4 regions of the Paenibacillus sp. RRE4 genome follow, and region 3 is predicted to be linked to each of the others. Evidence: riboswitches for the same ligand, from Rfam matches in the RefSeq annotation. Region 3 holds a riboswitch; each other region holds the start of a gene.
The links. A riboswitch is a leader RNA that binds a small molecule or an ion and turns the genes downstream of it on or off. The one in region 3 is predicted to bind thiamine pyrophosphate.
Positions count from the first base shown of each region.

Region 1: linked by a shared signal. The riboswitch ahead of thiC (phosphomethylpyrimidine synthase ThiC) and the one ahead of thiM (hydroxyethylthiazole kinase) in region 3 are both predicted to bind thiamine pyrophosphate.
Region 2: linked by a shared signal. The riboswitch ahead of Q9R46_RS11685 (thiamine phosphate synthase) and the one ahead of thiM (hydroxyethylthiazole kinase) in region 3 are both predicted to bind thiamine pyrophosphate.
Region 4: linked by a shared signal. The riboswitch ahead of Q9R46_RS20645 (ABC transporter substrate-binding protein) and the one ahead of thiM (hydroxyethylthiazole kinase) in region 3 are both predicted to bind thiamine pyrophosphate.

Region 1 covers NZ_JAUZUT010000007.1:63,382-67,276, forward strand. The annotation lists gene thiC (phosphomethylpyrimidine synthase ThiC) at 176-1,996, opposite strand; TPP riboswitch at 2,392-2,505, opposite strand; gene Q9R46_RS23355 (IclR family transcriptional regulator) at 2,670-3,413, opposite strand; gene Q9R46_RS23360 (alpha/beta hydrolase) at 3,836-3,895, shown strand, end outside.
Region 2 covers NZ_JAUZUT010000001.1:2,595,141-2,599,035, forward strand. The annotation lists gene thiO (glycine oxidase ThiO) at 1-1,127, opposite strand, end outside; gene Q9R46_RS11685 (thiamine phosphate synthase) at 1,204-1,935, opposite strand; TPP riboswitch at 2,183-2,292, opposite strand; gene Q9R46_RS11690 (ABC-F family ATP-binding cassette domain-containing protein) at 2,332-3,885, opposite strand.
Region 3 covers NZ_JAUZUT010000011.1:5,920-9,814, reverse strand. The annotation lists gene Q9R46_RS25510 (S-layer homology domain-containing protein) at 1-253, opposite strand, end outside; gene Q9R46_RS25505 (radical SAM/SPASM domain-containing protein) at 508-1,389, opposite strand; TPP riboswitch at 1,617-1,719, shown strand; gene thiM (hydroxyethylthiazole kinase) at 1,985-2,794, shown strand; gene thiD (bifunctional hydroxymethylpyrimidine kinase/phosphomethylpyrimidine kinase) at 2,794-3,606, shown strand; gene thiE (thiamine phosphate synthase) at 3,606-3,895, shown strand, end outside.
Region 4 covers NZ_JAUZUT010000004.1:129,670-133,564, forward strand. The annotation lists gene Q9R46_RS20635 (ABC transporter permease) at 1-607, opposite strand, end outside; gene Q9R46_RS20640 (MTH1187 family thiamine-binding protein) at 607-897, opposite strand; gene Q9R46_RS20645 (ABC transporter substrate-binding protein) at 1,271-2,311, opposite strand; TPP riboswitch at 2,527-2,639, opposite strand; gene Q9R46_RS20650 (DUF2798 domain-containing protein) at 2,771-3,265, shown strand; gene Q9R46_RS20655 (hypothetical protein) at 3,320-3,499, opposite strand.

The DNA.
Region 1 (3,895 bases), on a different contig from region 3:
TTGATTAGAACGTGTCTTAAAACGCTGAAGGAACTCCATTTTACCAACATCCGTTCCAATCCAGAAAGTTTCACACAAGCTACCGGGCACGTCAAGGGAAACGGAAGCAACAAGGGGCGAAAAGTCGATAGTCGGTAAAAGATGCACTTCAGTGTTTTGAAGACACGTCCTAGCATTACCGTGCCCGATACTCCTCCGCTTTTGCCTGCATTCCTGCCGTGACTGCTTCATCGTCGTTCAGGCCGCGTTCAGCGGCAAAGGCACGAATGTCCTGCGTAATGCGCATACTGCAGAACTTCGGCCCGCACATCGAGCAGAAATGGGCCTCCTTCGCCCCTTCTGCGGGCAACGTCTCATCGTGGTAGGATAGCGCTCGTTCCGGGTCAAGCGACAGGTTAAACTGATCTCTCCAGCGGAACTCGAAGCGTGCCTTCGACAATGCATCATCCCGGCGCTGGGCGCGTGGGTGGCCTTTGGCTAGATCTGCGGCATGAGCGGCTATTTTATAAGCGATAACCCCTTCACGCACATCATCCTTGTTCGGAAGCCCCAAATGCTCCTTCGGGGTAACATAGCAGAGCATAGACGTACCAAACCAGCCAATCATCGCTGCCCCAATCGCGGACGTAATATGATCATATCCCGGTGCGATGTCTGTGGTCAGTGGTCCGAGCGTATAAAACGGCGCTTCCTGGCAGATCTCCATCTGCAAATCCACATTCTCTTTGATCTTATGCATCGGCACATGCCCCGGCCCTTCAATCATGACCTGCACATCATGCTTCCATGCAATCTGCGTTAATTCCCCAAGTGTGGCGAGCTCCGCCATCTGTGCTTCATCGTTGGCGTCGTAGATGCTACCTGGACGTAGTCCGTCCCCGAGGGAGAAAGCAACATCGTACCTTTTCATAATCTCGCAGATTTCTTCAAAATGGGTGTACAAAAAGTTCTCCTGATGATGTGCCAGACACCACGCCGCCATAATCGACCCGCCCCGTGACACAATCCCCGTCATCCGTTTCGCGGTCATCGGAATATATCGCAGCAACACACCCGCATGAATTGTAAAATAATCCACGCCCTGCTCCGCCTGTTCAATCAGCGTATCTCGGTATAACTCCCAAGTGAGTGCTTCCGCCTCGCCATTCACCTTCTCCAGCGCCTGATAGAGCGGCACCGTACCGATCGGCACTGGAGAGTTACGGATGATCCATTCCCGTGTGGTATGAATGTCTCTGCCTGTGGAGAGATCCATTACCGTATCCGATCCCCAGCGAACAGCCCAGGTCATCTTCTCCACCTCCTCCTCGATGGAGGAAGATACAGCGGAATTGCCTATGTTGGCGTTGATTTTCACATGAAAATAACGCCCGATCAGCATCGGCTCACTCTCCGGGTGATTGATGTTGGATGGAAGAATCGCACGGCCGCTCGCCAGCTCCTGCCGTACGAATTCGGGCTCTACGCCTTCACGAATAGCGGCGTACTCCATCTCCGGCGTAATCAAACCCTGCCGCGCATAATGCATCTGCGTGACGCACCGCCCGGCCTGAGCTCGTAGCGGTTGCCCGCGGAAACCCGGGTACTCCTCTGCCCCGGCCCTCCGTCCGCCTGGCTTCAAGCCATTATCTTCAGGTTTCACCGCCCGACCTTCATATTCTTCAACGTCACCGCGCTCCATGATCCAGTGATTCCGGAGCGCAGGTAGCCCCTTCCGAATGTCCATCTGGAATTCGGGATCGGTCATCGGGCCGCTCGTATCGTAGACACGCAGCGGCTCATTATGCTCCACCCCTTGGGGAGTATTCGTGTCATGAAGGGCAATTTCACGCTCCGGCACAGCAATGTCCGGTCGTGAGCCCTGAATGTAGACTTTGCGGCTGCCCGGGAAGGGTTGTACCCCTCCAGCCGCTCCGGTTTTCTTTTCCACCGGATGACCATCGCGCCCTGTTTCCTCTATTCCCGTCTGTTGCCCCGTTTGCTTATGTGTACTCATGTCTCCTGTTCCTCCTCTGTGATCTTCTTTTGCCCATATCGTCCACCAATGTGACAGCTTTGACTTACCACACCTGTCTGGAAAAAGCAGAGCACAGAAGCACAGCAGGATTAACCCTGCATAAGCAGCCAGAATAATCCAAAAGACAACTTTTATGTACAATCAGCATGAGCACGATACGCGAGATCACTTCTCTTAGAAGTCGCGGCATATATGCCGCAATTGTTGTGCCGTCACTGCCATGGTGAAACACAACACATGAATCTCTGCTTGCCGCTGTAAATAAAAAAAGCCGGTTCCGAAGGAACCGACTGATGTCCATCACCATACACGCAACCAGGGCCATCCGCTGCAATACAGCATGGGTCCCGGGTTAACGCCTGTGGTGTTTGTGGTCATGTGGCCGATTACTTCCCTACGCTGGTATGATCCAGATCAGGTGCAAAGGGTCCGGAATCTCATGCGATCCCGTCTCAGTCCGGACAATTCGGACTCCCCCAGTAACGTAAACGTATTGCGACAATCAAGCCGCTGTTCAACTTGCAAAATAACATTTTCAACCGACCCCGCTGGGTCGTCCATTACAGAGTAGCGTAATCTGGGCTGAAATTCAACCTTAATATTCCAGAGGGGAAATTCCCTTCTAGCAAAACTTCATGCAAAGAGCCCACCCCTAAGGCAACATAAGTCCCATTTGCACAGCTGCCTCTTTCAACACAGGTGCGTACTCGTGTAATGTCTCTTGCGAGAGCCTGCTAACAGGTCCGGACACGGAAAGCGCCGCTGCAATGTTGCCTCTGCGATCCATAATGGGCACGGACACAGCGGCAGCTCCCGGCTCGCGTTCCTCATAACTGGTTGCGTAGCCACTCACCCGAATGTCTTCCATCTGTGCCAGATAGACGGCCGGATCGATAAATACAGGCCATTCCGGGCCGTTCATCAGTTCCTCCCGATCCTCGTCAGCGGCAAATGCCATTAACACTTTGCTTGAAGCGCCTACGGAAAGCGGCAGTCTGACCCCTACAGGCGCAACCCGCCGAATAGCCTGATCACTCTGCACAGCCTGAATCCGAATCCGTTCACCGCCGTCACGAAGGTAAAGACTTACCGTCTCGCCCAAGCGATCACGAAGTCTCTCCATTGCAGGTAAAAGCAAAATTGCAGGATCGTCACTACGTGACATATGCGCCGACAGCTCCCAGATCCGAATGCCCAGTCGATACTTTTCGGTTGCTGCATCACGTATCACGAACCCCCGATCCTCCAGTGTAGCCATCAACCGATGCACCGTACTTTTGTGCAAACCGATCTGGCTGGCAATTTCGGTGAGTCCAAGATCACTGCGCGTGGTAAAACATAATAATATATCCAGCGCCCGTTCTACAGCCCGGACGGTTAACTTGCGGTCTTCCATGGCATGATGCCCTCCTCATGTTTCATCACATGAAACTTGGTTACATAAATTATATGAGAAACGGTCTCATCTGTAAACCAGAAAGAACCGTTTTGAAGATGATCCAAAAACAAAAAAATGAACAAGGATATCCACTAGGCACATCGTAATCTCCTGTAATTTACACACTATGGAATTGTTACCTCTATATCTTAAGAACTATATAACAATTGCGTAACAAATGCCTCCAATCAATTGACTTTGACTATATCGGGACATACGATAAAGATAGGAACGATTTCAGATAAAAGAACAAAAGCATGACTTTAGCATCAGGATGCCATCGTCATGATTAAGTGCTAAAAAGCACCTATATGCTATTTTCACATCGTTATGATCTTGGCCATATTTATTCTCAACCGAAACTCAAAGGAGGGGCGTGCATGTATCCGACATCCCAGAGCGAAGCCCCGCTGCATACCAAAGTGTCCGATCTGCCCTCT
Region 2 (3,895 bases), on a different contig from region 3:
CCATTACGAAAATGTCCATACGCTGTGTATAAGCCAGATATTTGCTCGTATTTCCCTATATACGGAAGCCCATCAGGGGTAGAAGGTCTTATACCTGCCCATGCACGCACAAAGTCCGCCTCTTTGATTCCCGGTACCCAATAACTTGCCGCTCCAAGTAATCGTTGCACACTATTCGCCGATACGCTGTGATCTTTTCTTCCTGGCAAACTGGTTGCGCCAATCCACACCTCTCCGTTGGCTTTCGGAACAATATAGACATCTTCTGCATATACAGTGCGATCGGGTCTACCACCAGCCTGATCTGTAGGGAACCGAACGGCCAACATTTCACCTTTCACCGGACTTGAAGGCAAAGTGCCCCCCACTTGATGCATGAGTTGCTCCCCTTGTAAACCAGCAGCTATGATGATATGTCTGCAACACACCTCTCCCCTAGCCGTTCTAATACCTTGAACACCATGCTTATCTACGATCAGCCGAACATCTTGAACTCCTTCCAAAATGCGCGCACCCATCATTTCAGCCGATCTCGCATAAGCTCTTGTCAATGAAACGGGCAACACTTCGCTCTCCAATGATCGGTAATAAGCGCCGTACGTATCCCGATTCAACCATAACGCTTCTCGTTGCACCGTGCTTCGATCCCACCAAAGTTGCTGCATTCCCGAAGTGGTATTTCGTCTATCCTTGTATTTACTTAGATCACCGTATGAACGAAACGGTGTGATAAATCCGTTGCGCCGTAAGCCAAGATCCATACCTGTTAAAGCGGATATTTGCTCTTTGTGCTTATGCAACAATTCCCTGCTTTCATGTGCGGCTTTTGCCATGAGTGGATGAGCAAAATCCTCACTGTCTGCTGCCAGCATGCCGGCAGCCGCACAGGAAGCTCCGCTAGCAATTTCCGACTGCTCAACAAGCAGTACTTCCCGACCTCTGGATGCCAGTTCAAAAGCAATCGCACAGCCTATGACTCCACCGCCTACAATGATTGTTTCTGCATGACAGGTTTCTTGTGTCTTGGATAAATCCGAATTTTCAGATAGAGCCAGCAGCTCAAACTTATTTTGATCATACGATGAACGTATCACTTCCTCGGGTTGACTCGGTTTGCTCTGCACCATTTTGTCATCTCCTTGTTTGAACAACATTCACATTTTCTCGGGTTGGCATCATTTACGGCTCTTGACCGGGAAACATTCACTTCACCGCGTCCACGGCCTGTTTAAGAAGCGCAGCAGCATAAGCAGGGTTTGCATGTTTTAACACACTTGAGATCACAGCTGCACCCCTGGCTCCCGCAGACCTGACAGCCTGAATGTTACCCGGATGAATCCCCCCTATTGCAATAACAGGCACCTTTACACTGGAGCACACTTCCGACAATGCATCTAATCCCCTCGCTACAGAATCAGGTTTACTTGCACTTGCGTACACATGCCCGAAAAAAAGGTAATCCGCGCCATACTCTTCGGCAATTCTCGCTTCATGCAACGAATGCACCGATATCCCCAACCTGAGCCGTGGATCACGCTTGTTCTCCGGCGTTACCATTACTTTTGCCCTTTCCAGCATAATTTGGCTCCAATGTACCCCTTGATAAAAACAACCTGACGAATATATGTTCGCACCGTTGATTACAATGCGGGAAGCCGGAACACCCGCTTCTGCCATCAATTTGGCCCAGTTAAAACATTCCTGTTGCGAAAGTTGCTTTTCCCGGATATGGATGTAATGCACATAAGGCCAAATATCTTTGGCTGCTTTCAACATGGCTGACTGTTCCGCTTTATTCGTAGATATCACATGTAACTCAAAAAAGTCTTGCTCTTGTCCACACGTTGGTACAGATTTATCTGTCCGCTGGTGCCACTGGTTTGTTGAAGTTTTACCTAATTCATGAGCTTCATAATCAAACATCAAGGTATGCAACCTCGTTTTCGCTCCTTTCATCTACAGGCTTGGAGGAGTTGTAATGACAAATATAAATCAAAAAAGCCACTCCCGTAGGGGAGCGGCTGCGTATAAACAATGGTTCAGTTTAAACACAAGCGTGTGACAAATACCTCTTAAGCAGTTTGATAGTCAAATCGATAACTGTTTATTCGATATTGAAACGCTTGGCATCACGATGTAAAAAGATCCTGTTCTTACGTTAAGAATCATTTACTATCGTTTTCGCTGAAACGCGCCACTTCCCTACGCTGGTATGATCCAGATCAGGTGCAAAGGGTCCGGAATCGTATTTTTCCATCTCAGCCGCATCGTGCGGCCCCCCTAGTGTTCATATGAAGTTGTAGCCTATATTACCACAACCGGTTTTTTTTGTCATCGTGCTTTTTCGGACCACTCTTCTACATTCCACGTTTTAGTGACCCAGCCTTCATAAAAATCCGGTTCGTGCGATACAAGTAAAACAGTTCCCTTATATTCTTTCAACGCACGCTGCAGTTCAGCTTTTGCCGTGACATCCAGATGGTTCGTCGGCTCATCAAACAAGACCCAGTTGCTTTCACGCATCAACAGTTTGCACAATCGGACTTTGGCTTGCTCCCCACCGCTAAGCATGTTAAGTGGACGCGTAATATGCTCATTTTTGAGCCCGCAACGTGCAAGATGTCCTCGTACCTCGTTCTGTGTTAGATGTGAAAACTCGTTCCATACATCATCGATCGGTGTAATATTTCCGGCTCGCACTTCCTGTTCAAAGTATGCCGTCTCCAAATAATCTCCAAGAAACGTTTTTCCGCTAATTGGCGCTATTTTACCCAGGATCGTTTTGAGCAGTGTCGATTTACCTACACCGTTACATCCCACAATCGCGATCTTTTCTCCACGTTCGATCGTCATGGTCATCTTAGGTAGTAATGGATACGTATAACCGATCTCAAAATCAATACCTTCAAAAACGGTTTTGCTACTTGCGCGGGCATCCTTGAACTTAAATGTTGGTTTTGCTGCTTCGTCTGGTCGATCGATTCGCTCGACCTTTCCAAGTTGTTTTTCCCGGCTTTTCGCCCGGCCAGAGGTCGAAGCTCGAGCTTTGTTGCGTTGAATGAAATCTTCCTGTTTTTTGATGTATTCCTGTTGCTTCTCGTAGGCATCGATATGCTGTGCTTTCTGCATATCTGCCATTTCAAGAAATTTCTCATAGTTGGCCGCATAACGCGTCAATTTTGCAAATTCCAGATGATAAATGACATTAACCACTTCATTCATAAACTCTGTATCATGGGAAATCAATAGAAAAGCATAGGGGTAGTCTTTCAAATATCTAGTTAGCCACTCAATATGCTCTACATCCAGATAGTTAGTCGGCTCATCCAACAAAAGGGCAGTGGGTTTCTCCAGCAACAATTTTGCAAGCAGGACTTTCGTACGTTGTCCACCACTGAGAGCCGCAACATCTCGATCAAGGCCAATTGCATTTAATCCCAAACCGTTTGCCATTTCTTCCACTTTCACATCAATCAGATAAAAATCGCCCTGTTCAAGCTGTTCCTGAATATCGCCCATTTCTTCAAGCAACTGCTCAAGTTTGTCTGGATCGGCATCAGCCATCTGATCCGTAATGGCCATCATTTGCTTCTCCAGTTCCAGGAGCGGCAAAAAAGCATCTTTAAGCACATCACGAATGGTCTTGCCTGGTGTTAACTTCGTATGTTGATCCAAATAGCCATATCGAACTTTGGGCGTCCATTCCACTTTACCGCTATCCTTAAGCAATTTTCCGGTGAGAATATTCATTAGGGTTGATTTTCCGGCACCATTAGCCCCAACCAGACCCACTCGTTCTCCAGCAAGCAGACGAAACGAAACATTTTTAAATAACGTACGGTCTCCAAAATTGTGACTGACGTTCTCTACTGACAATAAACTCATAAGATGAGAC
Region 3 (3,895 bases):
TTGCCAATTGAGCACGTGTTACTGAATCTGAGGGTTTAAATGTTCCATCCGCAAATCCGGATAAAATGCCTTTTTCAATTAACTTCGTAATTTCTGTTTTGGCATACGATTGTTCAACATCCTTAAATGACGTTACAGATGACGGGATCACTTCCGCCGAGGCTAGCAATTGCATAGAAAACATAGAGGCAATCAATGATGTAGAGAGCACTGCTGACAACTTTCGATTAAACTTTTTCCATTTTGAATTCAAAACTCGACACACTCCTCTTAAACTTAGGGTATTTAGCGCAGAAAAACATTACTTTAGAACTACTCCTCCTTTTATGTTCAGTAGGATAATAATACCATGTATATTTATAAAAACAAGATTAATAGACTACCATTTTACATATTAGTTGAAATCATGAATCACATTGTAACTACTTATTCCTCTTAACATGGAAATAAAAAAATGTGCTATCCGGAATATTACCGAATAACACATTAGTTATCTGTCGTATGATTTTAGGCTCCTGCTCCAAAACGCTGGCGGTATCCGCATTTGCGGCAAAGTTCTTCTACAGCTTCCCGTTTGGAAAAACCGTATACCAGATTGTTCGCACGCTCTCCATCCACAATATCGGAAAAAGACTTTTCATGAATGTTTCCAAGGTTGATGACACCTTCTCCATCCAAACAGCATGGAACCACGGTTCCATCAACCAGCACTGCTGCCTGACTGCGTAATGCATGACAAAAACCTTTTCCATCATCTTCAGGTGCATCCAGACTTGGCCATTGGAATTCATGGTCCTGATTCAGGTATACGTTAGGTGCAATTTTCACGCCACTACCTGCAACAACCTTTTCTTCAATACGGAAGTCCAGATTGAATTCCTTTTCCAGCACCTCAAGCGTCTCCCGATTGCGATTCATCTGAGCATTGGTGAAGTTATCCTGCGTCAGATTCCATAGTCGGAACGAGACAATGACGTTATGTTTCACCGCTTCACGAACAAAAGACAAGATGTTATGCAAGTATCCGTCGCGATCCGTAGAACCTTCATGGCCGTCAAAGCTGTGCAACGAGAAATTCATCTGTCTCAGTGCAGGTTTGCCCAATAATTTATGCTGTGTCTTCGGTAGTAGCGTACCGTTGGTCGTAATGTTCACTTTAAATCCCTTGGCATGAGCCATATCCAGCAACAGGTCAATTTTGGGATGAAGCAGCGGTTCCCCTTTGACGTGCAGGTAAATATGTTTTGTGTGTGGTTTGATCTGATCCAATATATTATTAAAGACTTCAGGGTCGATAAATCCTTTGGCTCGCTTCGTTTGTGGACAAAAGCTGCATGCCAGATTACAGATGCTCGTAATTTCAATATATACTTTCTTGAACGTTTTCAACTCAGGGTCCCCATTCTGCCGGGAGGAACAACGGTCCTGCCCTCATTCGTAGTACGGCCATATGGGCCAATCCCCATTATATCGGGTTAACGAGCTAAGGTAAATCACAATAGCGGATCTATACAAAGTTCCGGTATATTCCCCGCCCATTTTCAAGACTTCGTTGACGTCCTATTTACATTAAGACGAGATGGATATATGCTGAGGATATAACTGCATATCTTGTACATTTTCACTAGGGGAGCCTTAAGGCTGAGACGAATACGACGATTCGGACCCTTCGAACCTGATCTGGATTATACCAGCGGAGGGAAGTGGAGCGGCTTTTATTGGCAGTGGATGATCTCTATCCTGGACGGGGATCAACTTCAGTTCACACGTATAGCTCTGCTCATTTCTCCGGAAATGGGCGGGGCTTTTTTTGTATTTTGGCGATTTGGCTGGGATTCAAATGTTCTCAATATGAAATCTCTGTAATCCCATGAGAAGAAGGTAGTTATTGGGAGCAAGATACAAATTGCTTTTTTTGTCTATATCTGAGTGTGGTTCACTCTCATCACCATCAAGATCATTCTAAATCAAGGAGGAAATGAAGATGTCTTATCTTGAACGTGTACGTTCACTCAATCCTTTGGTTCATAATATTACCAATCTTGTGGTTGCCCCTTTTACGGCGAATGGCCTGCTTGCTCTCGGAGCCTCTCCGTTTATGGCCTATGCCCATGAAGAAGTCGCTGACGTCGCTCGCATGGCCGGCGCGGTGGTTCTGAACATCGGCACATTGGATGAGAAGGTCGTTCAAGCGATACGTCTAGCCGGACAATCGGCCAATGCACATCATGTGCCTGTTGTCCTTGATCCTGTTGGTGCAGGAGCCACGACATATCGCACCGATACAGTACAGATGCTGGTTCGTGAGCTTCGGCTTACGGTATTACGAGGCAATGTCGCCGAAGTCGCTCATGTTATTGGTGTACCATGGAATATCAAAGGTGTGGATGCCGGGGTTGGCGAAGGAGACCGGATTGGCATTGCCGAGCAGGCAGCGCAACAGCTTGACTGTATTGTTGTCATTACAGGTCAGTACGACATTATTACAGACGGATTTCATACTTTTCTCACAAGCAACGGACATCCATTGCTCACCCAAGTTACCGGGGCAGGCTGTCTTCTCAGCTCAGTCATTGGTGCTTTTGCTGCGATTGGCGAGCCGGGACGCGATATGCTGAACAGTGTGGTAGAAGCTGTCTCAACCTACGGTATAGCCGCTGAACAGGCCGCAGCACGAACGGCTCATCAGGGGCCAGGCAGCTTCCAGATTGAATTGTTAAATCAACTGGCGCAGATCACACCTTCGCTGTTCTCCGAGCAAGCACAAATCCGTCAGATTCGTGGGGGTGTGTGATGAATATTGCTCAAGCGTTAACGATTGCCGGGTCTGATAACGGCGGCGGTGCAGGAATTCAGGCGGACCTCAAAACCTTTCAGGAACTTGGTGTATACGGCATGACGGTCATTACTGCAATTGCCGCGCAGAACACAACAGGGGTTCAAGGGGTGTTTCCGATTGATTATCACGGCATTGCCCAGCAACTTGATTCAACGGGAGCCGACTTTCAGCCGCGTGCTATTAAAACAGGTATGTTATATAGTGCCGAGATTATTCGTCTTGTCGCGGCAAAATGCCAGCAGTACGGCTGGTCTAATCTGGTGATTGATCCCGTGATGGTTGCCAAAGGCGGTGCGCCTCTGCTTCAGCAGGAGGCTGTGCAAGCACTCATTCAGGATCTGCTTCCCCACGCCTTGCTTATCACACCTAACATCCCGGAAGCCGAACTGCTTATCGGGAAGCCGATTCGGAACCTGAGCGAGCGTGAGGAAGCCGCCAAGCAATTGGCGCAGATGGGTTCAACGTATGCTTTGATCAAAGGAGGACATGATACGGGGAGCGCTGTGGTTGTTGATGTCCTGTATGACGGGCATTCCTTTCATTATTTGGAGAACCTTCGTGTTATGACACGTCATACCCACGGAACCGGTTGTACGTTCTCTGCTGCCATTACGGCGGAACTCGCGAAGGGCTCACCTATTCTGGCTGCCGTTACGACCGCGCGAGCATTCATTCAGGCAGCCATTGAAGATGAGCTGGGGTTCGGGACCGGGCACGGGCCGACGAATCACTTTGCGTACCGGCGCAGACAGCGGGGTGAACGCTGATGCGCAGATGGGATACGGAAGCGGTGTGCCGCGCGCTGCCGTTGTATTTGGTGATGGGCAGCGTCAATACGACGCGTGACCCGGTGGAGGTGCTCCGCCAGGCGATCACTGGCGGCATCACGCTGTTCCAGTTCCGCGAGAAGGGAACTGGTGCCCTGACAGGCGAAGCCCGCATAACGCTTGCGTTGCGGCTTCGCGAGGTGTGCAGCCAGCACGGGATACCGTTCATCGTGAACGATGATGTGGAGCTGGCTGTGGCGGTGGAGGCCGACGGCGTGCACGTCGGCCA
Region 4 (3,895 bases), on a different contig from region 3:
TGCCTTTGTCGGCACCAATCCATTCCGCAATGATGGCACCCATCACGCTATAGGTAGCGGCGATTTTGACACCGGAAAATATCGATGGAAGGGCATGAGGAAGCTCCAGTTTCCAAAAAATATGACGGCGATTCGCACCTGCCATGCGCATATAGTTCATCATCGCCGCATCCGTGCGCGTGAGTCCATCCATGGCAGCGACTGCTACCGGGAAGAAGCAGACCAGAATGATGGTAATCAATTTGGGTAGCAAGCCAAAGCCGAACCAGATCAGCAGGAGCGGTGCAAGTGCGATGGTCGGGATATTTTGACTAAGAATAAGTAGTGGATACAAAGCTGACTTCAGAAAAGGGATCAGATGTAGCACCATGGCAATGAACAGACCGACTGCTGTCCCGGCGACAAATCCGATAAGGGTTAGCTGAATCGTTGCAGCGGCGTGCATACCCAAACGGTCAGCCTGAGAAGCTGCTTCGCGAGCGATATCGGACGGCGCAGGCAACATCCATTTCTCAATCTGGAATAGAGAGACGGCCCCTTGCCATACCGTGATAAAGAGAATAACCGCCACGAGGGGCGGCCATACACTTTTAAAATAGGTAGACATTAGCGATATTTCTCCGTCAGTGTATCCATGCTGAATCCGTCCGGGCTATGTGCGATTTTGATCTGGGAGATGATGCTTGGACTACCAGCTTCCACAAGCACTTCGTGCATTTTGCGCACAACCTCCAGTAGTTCATCCAGTTCGCCCTCCATGGTCGTATCGAGCGCGTTGACCTGATATTTCAGGCCGGATTGCTGAATCACTTCGATGGCACGGTCTACGTATGGATAGGAGTTCTCGCCGTTCGGTGTTTTGGGAATAACCTGAATACTGAGTAATGTACTTGCCATGAGAGATTAATGCTCCTTTCGGGTGTGGATGGATAAGTAGATATGGTCGTTGTACACTGTACCACTCCGAATGCAGTCCCCTCTTAGATCGCTGTTATCCCCAGATTTTTTTGATTCCCTTTTCCAAAGGGAAAATCCGGTGATAAACGCGACCGCTTTGCTTCTTTAGAGGGGTTCTGCCCTCTCCGTTTTTTGTGTACAAAAAAATTAACTTATCACTTGGATTGTGGGAAGAAAATTCAGCAGAAAGCGTGCTTATGAGGTGGCTTTCCTTAGAAAACCTTATAAGGGCTCGCTTCTTTAAGTTTTTTCTTCCTTTTCATTTAAATGTGAAAAAATCAAAATTCATTTTTACATGTTGAGTAATCACTTATTACTGCGGTAAAAATTCGTTGGTGTATGCTTTCGTTACATCAATCTCTTTATCCAGCAGTTTCTTGCTGAACATCCAGTCGGTGTAGTTCTTCCATACCTCTTCCTTTTGTTCACCCCAGCGAGGTGCGTCATCTTTGTATTTCGGGCTGAGCCACTTTTGGCTTGCAAGTACTAAATCTTTGTCCAGATCGGGAACAGCTTTGATCAAAATGTTCGCTGCTTCTTCAGGGTGATCAATGGCATACTGATAACCTTCAGAAGTGGCCTTTAGGAAAGCTTTCACCAGTTCAGGGTCTTTCTGAATCGTCTGTTCATTGGTCACGAGTACAGGGGTGTAGTAATCCAGCGCTTTGGCATAATCTTTTACATATAACATGTCAATCGGTTCTCCGCGTAATTCAGCCTCAATTCCCGTCCAGGCATAGAAAATCCACGCAAAGTCGATGTCGCGTTTCACAGCTGTGAAGAAGTCGGCATCGCCCATGTTAATGTTTTTGACTTTCGATACATCAGCACCTTCGCCCTCCATAATGGACTGCATTACCGCTTCTTCTACCGGGGAACCCCAGCCACCGTAGGTTTTACCTTCAAAATCTTTGGGTGATTTGATCTTACGATCCACTGGAGCGGCAAAACCAGATGTATTATGCTGAATAACTGCGGCAATCGACACAAGTGGAACGTCCTGCGTGCGCGCCTGAGTTACACTTTCCTGATAACTGACGCCAAACGGTACCTCACCCGAGGCAACCATCGTATCCGCACCACCGGCTCCTGGCTGTACAATCTCCACATTTAAACCTGCTGCTTTATAAAAACCTTGGTCCACCGCTGCATACAGACCGGTATGATTCGTATTTGGAGTCCAGTCGAGCACGACTTTTATATCTTTCAGTGCAGTACTGCTCCCCTCATTGGTTTGGTCCGAACCAGTCGCACTTTGCTGCTCTGCTGGAGCGGCTTCTTTGCCACCACATGCAGCTACGGTAACCAATAGCACACACATGAGTAACATTCCCATCGTTTTACGCCAATTCATTGTGATTCTCTCCTTCGTATGTCCGGCCGGATGGCACGGGGGTACTCCTTGGCTTCATATCCAATCCCTTTGCATAAATCGACGAATTTATACTCGCGGGTTATCCGAATAACGTCATTTTTCTGTTTCTGCATGTCAAAAGAAAACAAAAAAAGCGCCCCGTAATCCGGGACGCGTGCAGGCGTGAGAGAGTGGCGTTCAGCTTATAGCTGTGCCGTTGCAATATACTCCGATTCCTACGCTGGCATGATCCAGATCAGGTCTAAGGGTTAGTATCTTGATGGGATACACTCTCAGCCGGCCAATTCCGACTCCCCTGGGAAACTATGAAGTTACGGGCATTACTAGGTGTAATTATAGGCCAGTGACGGGAGTGTGTCTAGTCGGTAAATCGTTCACAAAATGTTCACTTATGTGAGGGTAGCCCGATTGTCTATAATGATCCAAGTTACAGAAAGGATGAGTATATTGCCAGTAAGCAAGAAAGAACAAGTTATTTTTGGACTTATGATGTGTACAGGAATGGTCGTAGTGATGATGACCTTCAATCTATGGCATACGGGGATGTTAGGTCGGATGTCCGAGATGCAGATGCTGCTTCAATTCGTGCTCTGTTTTGTCATTGCCTTTTTGGTGGAGTCGTTCATCGTGGGGCCAATAGCGAGAAAAATTGCATTTTCCTTCTCATTTGCGAGATCGAGTAAAATCAAAGGTGTAGTTACGATGTCCTTATTCATGGTGATCGGCATGGTTTTGCTCATGTCTTTATATGGCATCATTACAGCCGTTGCTGCCGGTCAGTTAGAGGGAGAATCCGTGATCAGCACGTATCTTCATACGATTGTACGTAACTTCGGTCTGGCATTGCCATATCAGTTGATTGTATTGGGGCCGCTAGTGCGTTATGTATTTGGCAAGTTGTTCAAGGGACCGGCGGCTGTTATGACGGTTTAATTCATCGTATCGTTATCCATCTAGAAAAAAAGTATTTCCTGGGCAATCCTATTTTTAAGAAGTTCTAATGTAAGCGATCCAAAATAAAATTCCAATGATCACAGCAGCGATAATGATTGTGGTGAAAATTCCACTCAACCAGGTACCGCGCTGAGCTTGGCGGGCAAGTTCATCTGCCCTTTGTTTGGCGGCTTCGCCCTCGGATGAATTCAGATGGTTCGGACCCATATTCATGCAATACCTTCTCCCTTCGACAGCTTGCTTTACCATAGTCTGAACTGTTATATAGGGCAACTCATATATATTGAAAAACGGTTACTCGACTAATTGTTTAATGGAAGCTAAAGCCATAACAATGCTGATTGCAAGAAGGAGAATACCTCTGAATTTAATACGGATGATGTCGGAAAGTGTTAGCTCGTCTTTATTCCGGTTGAATGGCCAAGAATTCGGTATGAGCAGGGCTCTGATTCCAAAGACGAGTCCGAATAAACTAAGCAACAGAAAGACGATGAAGAAAAACATAAATTCACCCCTTGGTGTTTTGGAAGTTAGTTCAATTGTACTTGATCCAGCTTTGGAAAGATACGTAAACGGGCATCTATGAGTTGCAATGTTATTATGTCTTCG